Regions from separate parts of the Erwinia sp. SLM-02 genome, predicted to be linked through region 4. Evidence: predicted binding sites of a transcription regulator. Region 4 holds the regulator's gene; each other region holds the start of a gene.

Region 1 (3,792 bases), 400 kb from region 4:
TTTACGCAGGGTAAAGCTGACATCGTCAACGCCGGAGCCGCTGAGGTGCTCCACCTTCAGACGAATATCACCCGGCGCTTTATCCAGCCGCGGATACTGTTCTTCCAGCTTGCGGCCCACCATCATTTCGATCAGCGACTCTTCGCTCAGCGTATTCACCTCACGCTCGGCAATAAACTGACCGTCACGGAAAATGGTCACATCATCGCAAACCTCAAAAATCTCTTTCATGCGGTGGGAGATATAAACGATGCCGCAGCCCTGCGCCTTCAGCTCGTTGATCACGCGGAACAGCGAAGCGGTTTCAGTATCGGTCAGGGCATCCGTTGGCTCATCCATAATGATGACTTTGGACTCGAAGCTCAGCACTTTGGCAATCTCAACCATCTGCTGATCGCCGATCGACAGATCGCCCACCAGCTTGTGGCTGTTAAAGCGCAGATTGAGGCGTTTCAGCAGCGCATCCGCCTTCTCGTGCATCGCCTTCCACTGAATGCAGCCAAAGCGATTGACGAACTCCCGGCCGAGGAAAATATTTTCCGCAACGCTCAACTGCGGGATCAGGTTGAGTTCCTGATGGATGATGCCAATTCCGGCTTCCTGAGATGCCTTAGGGCCGTTGAACGTCGTTTCTTTACCCAACCACTCAAAACTCCCGGCATCGCGCGCATAGATCCCGGTCAGGACTTTCATCATGGTGGATTTACCCGCCCCGTTTTCCCCTACCAGTGCCATCACGCGGCCCGGATAAACGGAAAGTGCGGCCCCCGACAGCGCTTTCACGCCGGGGAAGGATTTCTCAATGCCTTTCAGCTGCAGTAAAGGTTGCATAACGGCCTCAGAAGGTCACGCCAGCGTTAAGGATGATATTCGCATACGGAGAGCACTCCCCGCTGCGAATAACAGCCTTACTACGTTGTGTTTGCTGTTTGAACTGTTCGTGACTGATATAGCTGATACTTATCGTATTACCCTGGTGTTGTTGCAAAGATTCGAGCAGGGCGATCAGTTCGCTATGGAGCTGCGGATTATGCTGCACAATCTCTTCCGCAAGGATGGCACTCTCAACCTGCATTTCTTCAGTCACCGTTTTGGTTACCTGTAAAAAACTGGGAATACCGTGAGTCAGCGCGAGATCGATGCGCTGCGGCCCCTGTGGAACAGGCAGGCCAGCATCACCGATGGTCAGGCTGTCAGTATGTCCTAAACGGGAAACCACGGACGAAATATCAGAATTCAGTAAGGTGCCTTTTTTCATCTTTCACTCCAGAGCGAAACGTTTCGCTGACTGCAGTTTAAGCAACGGAAAGGGGAAAACAATCGTCAAATTGTGAAAATGTGATCGCCATCGAAACGTTTCGCCAGCGAGATGAAGCCCCAATCTCAGGTGGATATCTTCCCCTCTCACAGACTAAACAATGACCAGAGGACGGATTATTCATTGCAGCCATGTAGAGTAACCGGGCAGTAAAAAAAACCACTTTATTTTAAAAGGAATTTAAAATGTCGTTAAATGAAAGATTCAACAAAATAAAAAAAACCTATGAGGATTACGAAAACTGGTCTGGTGAGGTAACCGGTCATCACATTCTTTGCTGCCATCCGGCTAATGAAGATCAGTTGCTGGATATTGTTAACTGGGCTAAAGAAAATAACAGAAAAATCAGACCTGTGGGAATGAAACACAACTGGTCTCCACTCACTATTGCCAATGGAGAGAATAACAGCAGCGTTATTCTCGTTGATCTGAAAGGAACAGTAACGAAAGTTCTCATTGAGAAAATGGGTGAACATGCTCTGGTAACGGCTAAAGCGGGAATTACCATGCAGGATTTTGTCACCCAGCTTGAAACACAAAAACTGGGTTTCGTAGGAATGCCCGCCCCGGGAGATCTGACACTGGGTGGCGTTCTGGCTATTGGTGGACATGGCACCAGCATTCCAGCTAAAAATGAAAAAACGCCTCCGGGCGGATCCTATGGTTCAATGAGCAATTCAATTATTTCTCTAAAGGCCGTGGTATGGAATAGCGAAACTGAAAGTTATGAGTTAAAACTTTTTCAAAGGAAAGATCCGGAAATTTCCGCCTTCATGGTTCACGTTGGCAGAGCATTAATTTTTGAAGTTACTTTGCAGGTCCCTCGCAACCAGCGCCTGCGCTGTATAAGTTATGTCAACATTACTGCTGATGAGCTTTTTGCAAAAGAGAGTAGCGGAGATAAAACGTTCAGTTATTTCCTCGACCAGTATGGTCGGGCCGAAGCGATATGGTTTCCTTTCACAGAAAAACCCTGGCTTAAAATATGGACTATCGCTCCCGTTTACCCTTCCAAATCACGTCCTGTTCATTCACCATTTAACTATGGGTTTTCTGATAACCTCCCATTAAAAGTCTCCAATCTGATAAAGAAAATTAATAATGGTCAGCCACAACTCACCCCTTCCCTTGGCCAACTTCAGGCAGAGCTGGTCAATATTGGCCTGGGGGCAACGAACGCCTTTGACCTGTGGGGCTGGAGTAAAGATCTGCTGATGTACGTCAAACCCAGCACGCTAAGGGTCACTGCAAACGGCTATGCCATTCTGACGCAAAGAGAAAATATTCAGAGCGTAATTTACGACTTTGTTAGCCATTACCGAAAAATGGTTACTGACTATAAAGGTCGTCACTCGTGGCCAATGAATGGTCCGATTGAAATCCGGGTTTCCGGGTTAGACAAACCGGATGAGACGCTTGTGGCTGGTGCAGTAACGCCAGCATTATCTGCAGTAAAACCCGATCCGGCCCATCCTGAATGGGATGTTGCCGTCTGGTTGGATATCTTGTCTATGCCGGGAACCCCGGATGCCTGTAAATTTTATAACGAAATGGAATCGTGGATATACTCCCACTTCAGTAATAAAGATTGTGGCGTTCGCGTTGAATGGAGTAAAGGCTGGGGATATAGCGATACGGCAGCCTGGGATAATCAGGAAAGGATGCAGAATACCATACCGTCCTCACTCAGCGGAGGAGATAACATGAGTATGGATTGGAATATGGCCGTAAGTACACTTAACGAGTACGACCCGTACAAACTATTCTCGTCTCCCTTCGTCGAAAAACTTTTTAATATGTATGCATAATAAAAAAACCTCCATGTAATGGAGGTTTTTTTCATGGGTTATTAACCGCCCCATTCCCAATCATAATGGTAGGTTATACGGCTTGCATCGCCTCCCATCAGGCTACCTATTCCAGCGATCGACTTAGATATACTATAGCCGACTGAGTCCGCGAGATTATGAACACTGCCCAGGCCAAACCGATCAAAAGTTTTGCCTACTGAGGAAACAAGGGTGGTATTCAACACATCATTAGCGACCTTCACACCATCAATGACGACGTTTCCCGCAAAATGCATTAAGTCAGAACAAAATCCTGCACCAGATACGAGCATAATTTCCTGCGTAGTAATTTCTCTCATAACTATCCTTATTAATATTGACTATTAAAATATCCCTTTTACAAACTGCACAATTACTTTTAACTATTCAATCTGGTAACACAATCGTTAATTACGCTATAAATAACGTACCTAATGATTTTTTTCAAAAAACGCTCTTAATCTTAATGGTTTTATCTAATTTTGCGGTTATTTAAAAACCAGGTCAGAAACTAGTCACCCGTTTTACGTATCTGCTTAACATCCAGTTCAAGCGAGTTGAAGTCCTTATCCAGTTTACCCTGCAATTCCACATTATCTTTAGGGCCAACCGTTTGTCCTTCCCAGCGCTTATGGTCAATTTCAA
Region 2 (3,792 bases), on a different contig from region 4:
ATCGTGACGTTGTCACAAAAGGCTGGCCTTCGGGTCAGCCTTTTGCATTATGCAGGCGATGCGCCTCGCCGCTGCTGATAAAGCGCTGACGCCAGGCACTGGGGGTGAAGCCGGTTTCGCGGGTAAAGACCACCGAGAAGTAGTTACTGTCATCAAACCCGCAGCGCGAGGCCACCTCGCCAATCAGCAAATCGCCGCTACGCAGCAGGTATTTTGCCTGGCAGAGCTGCAGCTGGCGGAGATAGTGGCCGATGGTCATGCCGGTTTGCTGGCGAAACAGCTGCTTAAGCGCCCGCTCGGACAGGCGATGCTGCTGGCAAAACGTGGCGAGATCGAAGGGGCTGGCGATATGGCCCTGAAGCGCCGCCATCAGCAGATCCAGCTGTTCACCCTCCGGCAGCTGCCACGGCAGATCGGAGGCGTAGCGATGGCGCTGTAAAATGAGCGCCAGCTGCAGGAACAGCGCTTCGGTCAGCTGTCTTGAAAGCAGGTCGCTTTTGCGGCTTTCCACTTCCAGCTGCTTAATCACCCCGCGCGCCAGCGCCATCCCGCGGGTGGTCAGCCGCCAGCATCCCTCGTTGCGGGCAGGCAGCAGCTGCTGCCAGTCCAGCGCCAGCTGGAAGCGTTCCGGGCAGTAGATAATATTATCCAGCACCAGATCCTGCACCGACTCGTAGCTGTGGCAGTCATCGGCATGCAGATAAAAGATATCGCCGCAGGTGACCGGCCACGGGCGATCGTTCATCACGTGCAGGCCGTTACCGCGCCAGACCAGCACGATCTCATTGAATTCGTGAACGTGGGGCGGAAAGGAGGGCTGCGGCGTGCGTTCGGCCACCGCAACCGGCATCTGTTCAGCGGGAATATAGTCGGCTCTGGCCAGCCGCAGGGGGGCAGTCACCATGCATATCCTTTTCAGTCATTTTGCCGCAGTGTACGCGGAGAGCAGCCAAACTCCCGTTTAAACAGCGTAGAAAAGTGATTGCTGTCACCAAAACCGCAGTGAAAGGCAATATCCGTCACCCGCATCTCACTGTGGCGCAGCAGATGGCGCGCCTCCAGCAGACGCAGGCGATTGAGGTAGCGCTGCGGCGTACTGCCGGTCTGCTGTTTCAGCTGGCGATGCAGGGTACGCAGCGACAGCGAAAAGCTGTCCGCCAGGTGCTCCCAGTCCACTTCTTCACTGAAGTGTTCGGCAAGCCAGTCAAGCAGCGCGCGCAGGCGACCCTCCTGGTCGTCGGGCTGCGCTGCACTGCGGCCCTGATGCAGCAGCACCAGCAGCTGCATAAAGCGCATTTCCTGCGCGGCCTGGCCCGCGATGCCCGCAGGCGTCGGGGGGCTGACCAGCCCGTCGATCAGCTGGCGGGCCTGCACCAGCACTTTGTTGCCGATGCGCCAGTGCGACGGGTAAACCCCGTCATGCTCGGCGGGCAGCAGATGCTGTAGGCCGGTGAGAAAACGGAACGCCTCGGGGCCGCGATACAGCACGTTGGTCAGGGTGAGATTCTCCGTTTGTTCATACATATGGCGGTCATGATTACGTACAAAGCACACGCAGCCGCTGCACAGCGGCTGCGACTGGCCGTTGAACACGTGGATCCCGGCACCCTGTTCCACAATCACAATTTCGTGAAAATCATCGTGATGATGCTCAGGAAATGCCCCCTGCGGCGCGCGGGGTTCGATAGCCACCGGGCTGTGACCGGAAGGGAAGAAATCTGCACTGTGTAACACGGTCATGATGGTTTCCTCGTAACATGCCTGCAACAGAGTGTACGGAGCCGCGAGCACGCCCACCTTGAATTTTTGACGGTAAATCTCTGCCAGGGCGCTAATTTTTAAAGAAATGGCCGGAAACATTGAGAAATGCGGCAGGCATCACATCCCGCATTGCAAAGCGGCCGGGATGCAAAAATGTGAACTGCTTCACGTTCATCTTTGCCATCCTGCCAGCTGGGCAAACGCGCTGGCAGTAGTGAAAAGGTGACAAAAGCGCCCTGTTTTTACACTGGTGACATCGAATCATCAGGAAGTAAATCATATGACTGTTCGTCACCTTGTGGCCGTCGACCTTGGCGCATCCAGCGGTCGCGTTATCCTGGCCCGCCACGATCTGCACAGTGAAAATATCACCCTGGAAGAGGTTGGCCGCTGCGTCAATCATCTGGTCACCGTCGATAATCATCAGTGCTGGGATCTGGATGCGCTGGAAGCCTTTATCGTTGCCGCGCTGGAGAAGCTGGACCGTCAGGGGATCCGGGTGGACAGCATCGGTATTGATACCTGGGGCGTGGACTATGTGCTGCTGGACGAGCAGGGCGAACGCGTGGGGCTGCCGATTGCCTACCGCGATGAACGCACCCACGGGGTGATGGCGGAGGCGGCCCGCGAGCTGGGCCACGAGGATATCTATCAGCGCACCGGCATTCAGTTCCTGCCGTTTAACACGCTGTATCAGCTGCGCGCGCTGTGCCGCGATAACGCCCCTGACCTGGCCCGTGTCGCGCATGCGCTGCTGATCCCCGACTATCTGCATTTCCGCCTGACCGGCAAGCTCAACTGGGAATACACCAACGCCACCACCACCCAGCTACTGAACATTCGCAGCGGAGAATGGGACCGGGATCTGCTGAACTGGACCGGGGCAAATCCGGCCTGGTTCGGCAAACCGTCCCAGCCGGGTCGCGAGGTGGGACGCTGGCACAGCCCGTCAGGGCAGGCCGTTCCGGTGATCGCCGTGGCCACCCATGATACCGCCAGTGCGGTTCTGGCGGCCCCGCTGGCTGATTCACAGGCGGCGTACCTCAGTTCGGGTACCTGGTCGCTGATGGGCTTCGAGAGCCGGGAACCGTTTACCTCAAAGGCGGCGCTGGCGGCCAACATCACCAATGAAGGCGGTGCCGAAGGCCGCTACCGGGTGCTGAAAAATATCATGGGTTTGTGGCTGCTGCAGCGCGTATGCGACGAGCTGGCGATTAACGATCTCTGCCAGCTGATTGCCGATGCCGAACGGCAGCCGGTCTGCCAGTGGCTGATCAATCCCAACGACGATCGCTTTCTAAATCCGGCCAGCATGGTGCGGGAGATCCAGGATGCCTGCGCCGAGCAGGCGATGCGGGTGCCGGCCACGCCCGCCGAGCTGGCGCGCTGTATTTTCGACAGCCTGGCGCTCTACTACCGGGAAGTGCTGCTGCAGCTTGAACGCCTGCGCGGCAGAGCATTCAGCCAGCTGCATATCGTCGGCGGCGGCTGCCAGAACCAGTTTCTTAACCAGCTGTGCGCCAACGCCTGCGGCATTCCGGTGTATGCCGGGCCGGTGGAAGCCTCCACGCTCGGCAATATCGGCAGCCAGCTGATCGCCCACGGCGATGTGGCGGACGTCAGCGCTTTTCGCCAGCTGATCGCACGTAATTTTCCTCTCATTCGTTTTGATTTCCAGGGCAGTGAGGCGTTTCGCCGCAGTCGGGAACGCTTTCAGTCACTGACTCACTCAGATAAGGAGCTATGTATATGACTCAGGCTATTGAACAGGCTTACGCGCTGGCGAAGCAGCGTTTTGCCGATATCGGCATTGATGTGGAGGCCGCGCTGGCGCAGCTCGATCGCCTGCCGGTGTCCATGCACTGCTGGCAGGGCGACGACGTGCGCGGTTTTGAAAACCCGCAGGGCGCGCTGACCGGCGGCATTCAGGCCACCGGTAACTACCCGGGCCGCGCCCGCAGCGCCGACGAACTGCGTGCCGATCTGGAACAGGCCATGGCGCTAATCCCCGGACCGAAACGCCTCAATCTG
Region 3 (3,792 bases), on a different contig from region 4:
CACGACGTGGACGGTCGCCATCGCGCTCACCGCGTGCTTCACGTGGGCCACGCTCAGGACGGTCGCCGCGACGATCGTCACGCTCACGGAATTCACGACGTGGACGCTGTGGAGCATCAGCAGGAACGATCAGAGGACGTTCGCCCTGTGCCATTTTCAGCAGTGCTGCGGCCAGAGTTTCGATGTCCAGCTCTTCTTCCGGCTGCATTTTAGCCAGCAGGGCACGGTACTGTTCCAGATCGCTGCTTTCCAGCTGCTGCTGTACTTTTGCTGCGAACTTAGCCAGACGGCGTTCACCCAGCAGTTCTGCGTTAGGCAGATCCACTTCAGGAATGGTCAGCTTCATGGTGCGTTCAATGTTACGCAGCAGGCGACGCTCGCGGTTCTCAACGAACAGCAGTGCGCGGCCAGCACGACCCGCACGACCGGTACGGCCGATACGGTGAACGTAAGACTCGGCATCCATAGGGATATCGTAGTTTACAACCAGGCTGATACGCTCAACGTCCAGGCCACGGGCCGCAACGTCGGTGGCGATCAGAATATCCAGACGGCCATCTTTCAGACGTTCCAGAGTCTGCTCACGCAGTGCCTGGTTCATGTCACCGTTCAGTGCGGCGCTGTTGTAACCGCTGCGCTCCAGCGCTTCGGCCACTTCCAGCGTCGCGTTTTTGGTACGCACGAAGATGATCGCTGCGTCGAAATCTTCCGCTTCCAGGAAGCGAGTCAGCGCATCGGTTTTACGGCCGTAAGCAGTCCAGTAGCTCTGGCTGATGTCAGGACGCGTAGTCAGGCTTGACTGAATGCGCACTTCCTGTGGATCTTTCATGAAGCGCTTGGTAATACGGCGAATCGCTTCCGGCATGGTTGCTGAGAACAGCGCGGTCTGATGACCGTCTGGGATCTGCGCCATGATGGTTTCAACGTCTTCGATGAAGCCCATACGCAGCATTTCGTCAGCTTCGTCCAGTACCAGACCGCGCAGGTTAGACAGGTCCAGCGTGCCACGCTTCAGGTGGTCCAGCAGACGGCCTGGGGTACCAACAACAACCTGTGGTCCCTGACGCAGAGCGCGCAGCTGCACGTCATAACGCTGGCCGCCGTACAGGGCCACAACGTTAATGCCACGCATGTGTTTAGAGAATTCGGTTACGGCTTCAGCTACCTGGACCGCCAGTTCGCGGGTCGGAGCCAGCACCAGAATCTGTGGTGCTTTAACAGTTGCATCAATGTTGTTTAGCAGCGGCAGGGAGAATGCCGCAGTTTTACCACTCCCGGTCTGCGCCATACCCAGAACGTCACGGCCCGCCAGCAGGTGAGGAATACACTCAGCCTGGATTGGGGAAGGCTTCACGTAGCCCATACCGTTCAGTGATTCAAGGATGTCAGCGTTCAGGCCAAGGTCGGAAAAAGTGGTTTGAATATCAGTCATGTAGTACACGTGCCTCGTAGATTTCGGCGGCCAGTCTACATAACTCGTCGTGAAAATTTTCAGTCATTTTCATCAAAAAGTGTGAACCGGCTCAAATTAGTGGTTTCGACGAACAAAAATGCCCTCATCCGCGAAGATGATGACTTTTCAAAGTTCAGGCAATAAAAGTTCGTCAGCTATTGCTGGTCAGATTCTGATAAATCGTCTTGTGTCTGGCCGAGTAGCGCCAGCTCCAACAATGCATATCGGTGCTCAACGAAGTTATGAACGTTGTTAGCGACCGTCAGCTTGAACAACGCTTCTGCGTTGTCCTTCTCCCCCAGACTTAGGTAGTACTTACCTAAATAGAAGTTGGTTTCACTGAGATGTTCAGCGAGCGAAGTGTTATCCGTTGCGTCTGCCTGGAGGCGTTCGGTCAGCGTTTTTTCGCTGATGTCGCCCAGGTAGAACTCGACAATATTCCATCCCCATTGGTCCTTTACCGCTTTGTCGTAACGCTGCTTCAGCGATACTTTGGCCTGTTCTGTGTCGATCTCACGTTCGGTGAGATACAGCCACAGGCTGCGGAAGGGATCGTTAGGATCGTCTTGATAAAACGCCTGCAGATCATCTTGCGCTAATTTAAATCTTCCGCCGTAGTAAAGGGCGATACCGCGATTTAAGTGCGCATAATTGTAAGTTGGATCAAGCTCAAGTACAGAATCGAACGCTTCATAGGCAGCATCAAAGTTGCCTGCCTGCGTTAAATATATGCCTAAGTAATTGAATACTTCGGGCATATCCGGTCTGATAGATAGCGCCTGTGAAAAGTCATTCCGCGCCAGTGCTCTCAAACCTAAACTATCATACAACACTCCGCGCTCATATAACAGCTGTGCGCGTTCATCATCGGTCAATGACCGACTGGCAAGAATTTGTTCCATGCGAGCAAGAATGACTTCCTGTTGCAGCGTAGGCTGCAGCGGAACTGCCAAAATTTCGTTCTCACGCCAATTGGTGTTGCTGCATCCTGCCAGCGTTAAAGCTGTCGCAACAAAACACCAGCGCAAAAATGGCTTCATTTCCCACTCCCACAAACAAACATTGGGATGAACGTCCTGTCATCCGCCTGCCGCACACAGGGATCCAACCCTGCGATGAAACAGCTCTCCGCCATACGACGGAGAGCTCAATAGTGGTGCTTTATTCTGCTTCTGGTGCCGCAGGAGCTGCTGCTTCAGGCTGTGCCTGCTCGCTGGCTTCTTTGATGCTCAGACGCACGCGACCCTGACGGTCAACTTCCAGTACCTTAACCGGTACTTCCTGACCCATCTGCAGGTAGTCGGTCACTTTCTCAACGCGCTTGTCAGCGATCTGAGAAATGTGTACCAGACCTTCTTTACCACCGCCGATAGCGACGAAGGCACCGAAGTCAACGATACGCGTTACTTTACCGTTGTAGATACGACCAACTTCGATCTCTGCGGTGATTTCTTCAATACGACGAATCGCGAATTTCGCTTTTTCACCGTCGGTTGCCGCAATCTTCACGGTACCGTCATCTTCGATTTCGATGGTCGTGCCGGTCTCTTCGGTCAGCGCACGGATAACCGAACCACCTTTACCGATCACGTCTTTGATCTTATCAACGCTGATCTTAATGGTGTGGATACGCGGAGCGAACTGAGAGATATCGCCGCGCGGGGTGCTGATAGCCTGTTCCATAACGCTCAGGATGTGCAGACGTGCACCCTTAGCCTGGTTCAGTGCTTCATGCATGATTTCGCGGGTGATACCTTCGATTTTAATGTCCATCTGCAGCGCGGTGATACCTTCACGGCTACCGGCAACTTTGAAGTCCATATCGCCCAGGTGGTCTTCGTCACCCAGAATATCTGACAGAACCACGAAATTGTTTTCGTCTTTCACCAGGCCCATTGCGATACCCGCAACGGCGGCTTTGATTGGCACGCCCGCATCCATCAGCGCCAGAGAAGCACCACAAACGGAAGCCATTGAGGAAGAGCCGTTTGATTCGGTGATTTCAGACACAACGCGCACGGTGTACGGGAACGCATCGCCTTTAGGCATTACGGCCAGCACGCCACGTTTCGCCAGACGACCGTGACCAATTTCACGACGCTTCGGTGAACCTACCATGCCGGTTTCACCAACAGAGTACGGAGGGAAGTTGTAGTGGAACAGGAAGCTGTCGGTACGTTCGCCCATCAGCTCGTCCAGGTTCTGCGCATCACGTGCCGTGCCCAGGGTTGCTGTGACCAGCGCCTGAGTTTCACCACGGGTGAACAGTGCAGAACCGTGGGTACGTGGCAGAACGCCGGTACGCACGTCCAGACCACGGATCATGTCTTTTTCACGGC
Region 4 (3,792 bases):
CATCTGTTCCATCATTTTTGGGATTTCAGTACGCGTTTTTTCACTCAGCGTGCGCAGCGTGCCTCTGAGATGCGCCGTATCCGGAATAACGTTGTAGCCCCCGTCGGCCATAAAACTGGCGATACTGAGCACGGCGCCCTCGTTAGGATCCAGCCTGCGTGAAACGATTTGCTGCAGCTCCTGGACTACCCCGGCCCCTAACACCACGGGATCGCACGCCGTATGTGGCAGAGCGGCATGCGAGCCTTTCCCCTGCAGGATCAGATCGAAATTATCACTGGCCGCGCTGAAAACACCTTCGGTGTAACTCACCGTACCGGTTGGAAATGCCGGCATCACGTGCAGGCCAAAAATCATCGAAACTCCGTCAAGCACGCCCAGAGAGACCAGCTCCTGCGCCCCGCCCGGCGGAACCTCCTCCGCATGTTGAAAAATAAACTTCACCGTCCCGGCAATCTGTTTTTGCAGCTGGCAGAGCGCCCAGGCCGCGCCCATCAGCATGGCCGTATGCGAATCATGACCGCAGGCGTGCATGACCCCGTCATTGCGCGAGGTAAAAGGCTCCTGGTTCAGCTCGTGGATCGGCAAGGCATCCATATCGGCACGCAGCGCGATACAGGGGCCGGGGCGCGCCCCTTTTAACTCCGCCAGCACGCTGTTTGGCGTAGGGCGGGTGAGCGTTAATACGCCAAACTGCTGGAGCTCACCGGCAACATAATCCGCCGTCTTTTGCTCATGAAAGGAGAGCTCGGCATTTTGATGAATATGCCGACGCCATTGCAGCACTCGTGGGGTGATTTCCTGAATCAGTGACGCGATTTGAGATTTCATAGTTACTCCTTTAACGGTGAGAGGCGCTTCCAGCATGACTCCATCCGATGGCGACCTTCACCGTCAGCAGGGAACGGCATGACACCGGTAGCGCGGATACCGTGATAGAAGCATAAAATAGCGTCATCTCCGTGACGAACCGTGCCATAGCGTGATTGTTTATCGACCGTGATCCCCGTGGCAACGAGGCAAATCAGGGAGGTCGCGGCAGGCCTGCACACCGCTTTACCCGCAACAGAAAAGGCCGCTCCGCCTTTTAGCACCCTGCTGAAGCGAGACAACATGAGACAACACGAGACAGCCAGGTCAAGCTGTGCTACAAACGGTGCTGTATTAATATTCTGGCATTGCAATGCATGGTGAAAACGGGACAACAGGATGAGCCAGACTCTTAATGGTATGGCCCGTTTGATTTTCCTATGGGAAGCGCCTGACAGGGAATTCCGTCCCTGTTTACCCGAAATATTTCAAAAAGCAGTTAACATTTCTGCAACCTGAGTGATAAAAAGGGTATATTTAGGCACGATTACAATAGAGGATAACAGCGAATGGTTCTCGGCAAACCGCAAACAGACCCAACACTCGAATGGTTCCTGTCACATTGCCATATTCACAAATATCCATCCAAAAGCACCCTGATTCATCAGGGTGAAAAGGCAGAAACCCTCTACTACATCGTCAAAGGCGCAGTAGCGGTGCTGATCAAGGATGAAGAAGGCAAAGAAATGATTCTTTCCTACCTCAATCAGGGCGACTTCATTGGCGAACTGGGTCTTTTCGAAGAAGGCCAGGAACGTAGCGCGTGGGTGCGCGCAAAAAGTGCCTGTGAAGTAGCTGAAATCTCTTATAAAAAATTCCGTCAGCTGATTCAGGTTAACCCTGACATTCTGATGCGTCTTTCTTCGCAGATGGCACGCCGTCTGCAGGTCACCTCTGAGAAGGTCGGTAACCTCGCCTTCCTGGATGTGACGGGGCGTATTGCACAAACGCTGCTGAATCTGGCCAAACAGCCAGATGCCATGACCCACCCGGATGGTATGCAGATCAAAATCACCCGTCAGGAGATCGGCCAGATCGTGGGCTGTTCTCGTGAAACCGTGGGCCGTATTTTGAAAATGCTGGAAGATCAAAACCTGATTTCCGCGCACGGTAAAACTATCGTGGTTTACGGTACGCGCTAAGCGGTTCTGACTCTGGGGCGCGACAGCCTGGTCGCGCCCTTTTTTATGTGGTGTTAGGCATGTGGCGGAGAATCATTTATCACCCTGAAGTCAACTATGCACTGCGGCAAACGTTGGTGCTGTGCCTGCCGATAGCCATTGGCTGGCTGCTGGGCGATCTCAGACAGGGTTTACTCTTCTCGTTAGTTCCCGCCTGCTGCAACAACGCCGGTCTTGATACCCCCCATAAACGCTTTTTTAAACGCCTGATTATTGGTGGCAGCCTGTTTGCCTTCTGTAGCTTTCTGATCCTGTATGCGGGCGAAAAAGGGGTGCCGTTGCCGATCATTATGCTGGTGATGGCTCTGTTGCTGGGCGTCACTGCGGAAATCAGTCCGCTGCACGGTCGGCTGCTTCCCGCTTCGTTAATTGCCGCCATTTTCACCCTCAGCCTTGCCGGCAGAGTCCCCCTCTGGCAGCCCCCGCTGCTCTATATTCTCGGCACCATTTGGTACGGCCTGTTCAACTGGCTGTGGTTCCGGCTGTGGAAAGAGCAGCCGATGCGGGAAACGCTAAGCCTGCTCTACCGCGAACTGGCCGACTACTGCGAGGCAAAATATACGCTGCTGACCCGGCTGACCGATCCGCAGACCGCGCTTCCGCCGCTGCTGGCTCGCCAGCAAAAAGCGGTTGACCTGATTAATACCTGTTATCAGCAGATGTATATGCTGTCCGCCAGCCAGGATAACCACTACCAGCGGCTGACGCGTGCATTTCAGGTGGCGCTGGATCTGCAGGAGCATATTTCGGTCAGCCTGCATCAGCCGGAAGAAGTTCAGAAACTGGTGGAGCAAAGCCACGCCGAGGCGGTGATCCGCTGGAACGCACAGACCATTGCCGCCAGGCTGCGGGTGCTGGCCGATGACATTCTCTATCATCGCTATCCTGAACGTTTCACCATGGACAAACCGCTGCAGGCGCTGGAAAAAATATCCCGGCAGAACAAAGACAATCCGGTGGGCAATTTCTGTTATTACCACTTCAGCCGTATCGCCCGCGTGCTCCGCACCCAGCGACCGCTGTATCGACGCGATCTGATGGCGGATCGCCAGCGCCGCCTGCCGCTGATCCCGGCCCTGAAAAGCTACCTGTCGCTAAAATCACCCGGCCTGCGCAGCGCGTCGCGCTACGGGATCATGCTGGCCTTTGCCAGCTCGCTGGCGCTGTTTTTTAATCTGCCCAAACCCTACTGGATCCTGATGACGGTGATGTTCGTCAGTCTGAACGGCTACGGAGCCACGCGAGTGCGGATCCAGCACCGTGCCATGGGCACGCTGGCCGGGTTGGTCATTGCGGCCGTGATGCTACGCCTGCACGCGCCGGAATCGGTGATGCTGCTGGTGATGCTGGCCCTGACGCTGATTGGTAACCTGTTTATCCGTAAGTTCTACGGCTGGGCCACCATCGGCTTTACCATCACCACGGTATTTACACTGCAGCTGCTGTCGCTGAACGGCGCGCAGCTGCTTGTACCGCGCCTGATGGATACGCTGATTGGCTGTCTGATTGCCTTCGGTGGGATGATCTGGCTGTGGCCACAGTGGCAGAGCGGACTGCTGCGGCAGAATGCCCACGATGCGCTGGGTGCTTATCAGGAAGCACTCCAGCTATTACTGGGGCAGGAACAGGATCCGGTCAAGCTGGCGTGGCAGCGCATGCGCGTTAATCAGGCTCATAACGCCCTGTTTAATTCCCTGCACCAGGCGATGCAGGAGCCTAACTTTAACGCCAGCTACCTCAA

The links. Region 4 encodes CRP, which controls carbon source genes, mostly activating them, when cyclic AMP is high. Its sites were predicted from a motif close to ATGTGANNNNNNTCACAT; they were not measured.
Region 1: a site for CRP is predicted at 1,337-1,354, ahead of rbsD (D-ribose pyranase). Genes of this name have one in related genera too.
Region 2: a site for CRP is predicted at 1,867-1,884, ahead of rhaS (HTH-type transcriptional activator RhaS). Genes of this name have one in related genera too.
Region 3: a site for CRP is predicted at 1,512-1,529, ahead of yrbN (protein YrbN). Genes of this name have one in related genera too.

The regions. Positions count from the first base shown of each region.
Region 1 covers NZ_JAQISN010000004.1:6,356-10,147, forward strand. Annotated here, with positions in the region: gene rbsA (ribose ABC transporter ATP-binding protein RbsA) at 1-831, opposite strand, end outside; gene rbsD (D-ribose pyranase) at 839-1,258, opposite strand; gene PGH32_RS19355 (cholesterol oxidase substrate-binding domain-containing protein) at 1,504-3,126, shown strand; gene PGH32_RS19360 (hypothetical protein) at 3,168-3,467, opposite strand; gene PGH32_RS19365 (YgiW/YdeI family stress tolerance OB fold protein) at 3,659-3,792, opposite strand, start outside.
Region 2 covers NZ_JAQISN010000001.1:1,682,096-1,685,887, reverse strand. Annotated here, with positions in the region: gene rhaR (HTH-type transcriptional activator RhaR) at 35-904, opposite strand; gene rhaS (HTH-type transcriptional activator RhaS) at 916-1,740, opposite strand; gene rhaB (rhamnulokinase) at 2,042-3,514, shown strand; gene PGH32_RS07860 (L-rhamnose isomerase) at 3,511-3,792, shown strand, end outside.
Region 3 covers NZ_JAQISN010000003.1:94,471-98,262, reverse strand. Annotated here, with positions in the region: gene PGH32_RS17325 (DEAD/DEAH family ATP-dependent RNA helicase) at 1-1,432, opposite strand, end outside; gene yrbN (protein YrbN) at 1,425-1,499, opposite strand; gene nlpI (lipoprotein NlpI) at 1,609-2,493, opposite strand; gene pnp (polyribonucleotide nucleotidyltransferase) at 2,615-3,792, opposite strand, start outside.
Region 4 covers NZ_JAQISN010000004.1:409,931-413,722, reverse strand. Annotated here, with positions in the region: gene PGH32_RS21050 (amidohydrolase) at 1-831, opposite strand, end outside; gene crp (cAMP-activated global transcriptional regulator CRP) at 1,380-2,012, shown strand; gene PGH32_RS21040 (YccS/YhfK family putative transporter) at 2,072-3,792, shown strand, end outside.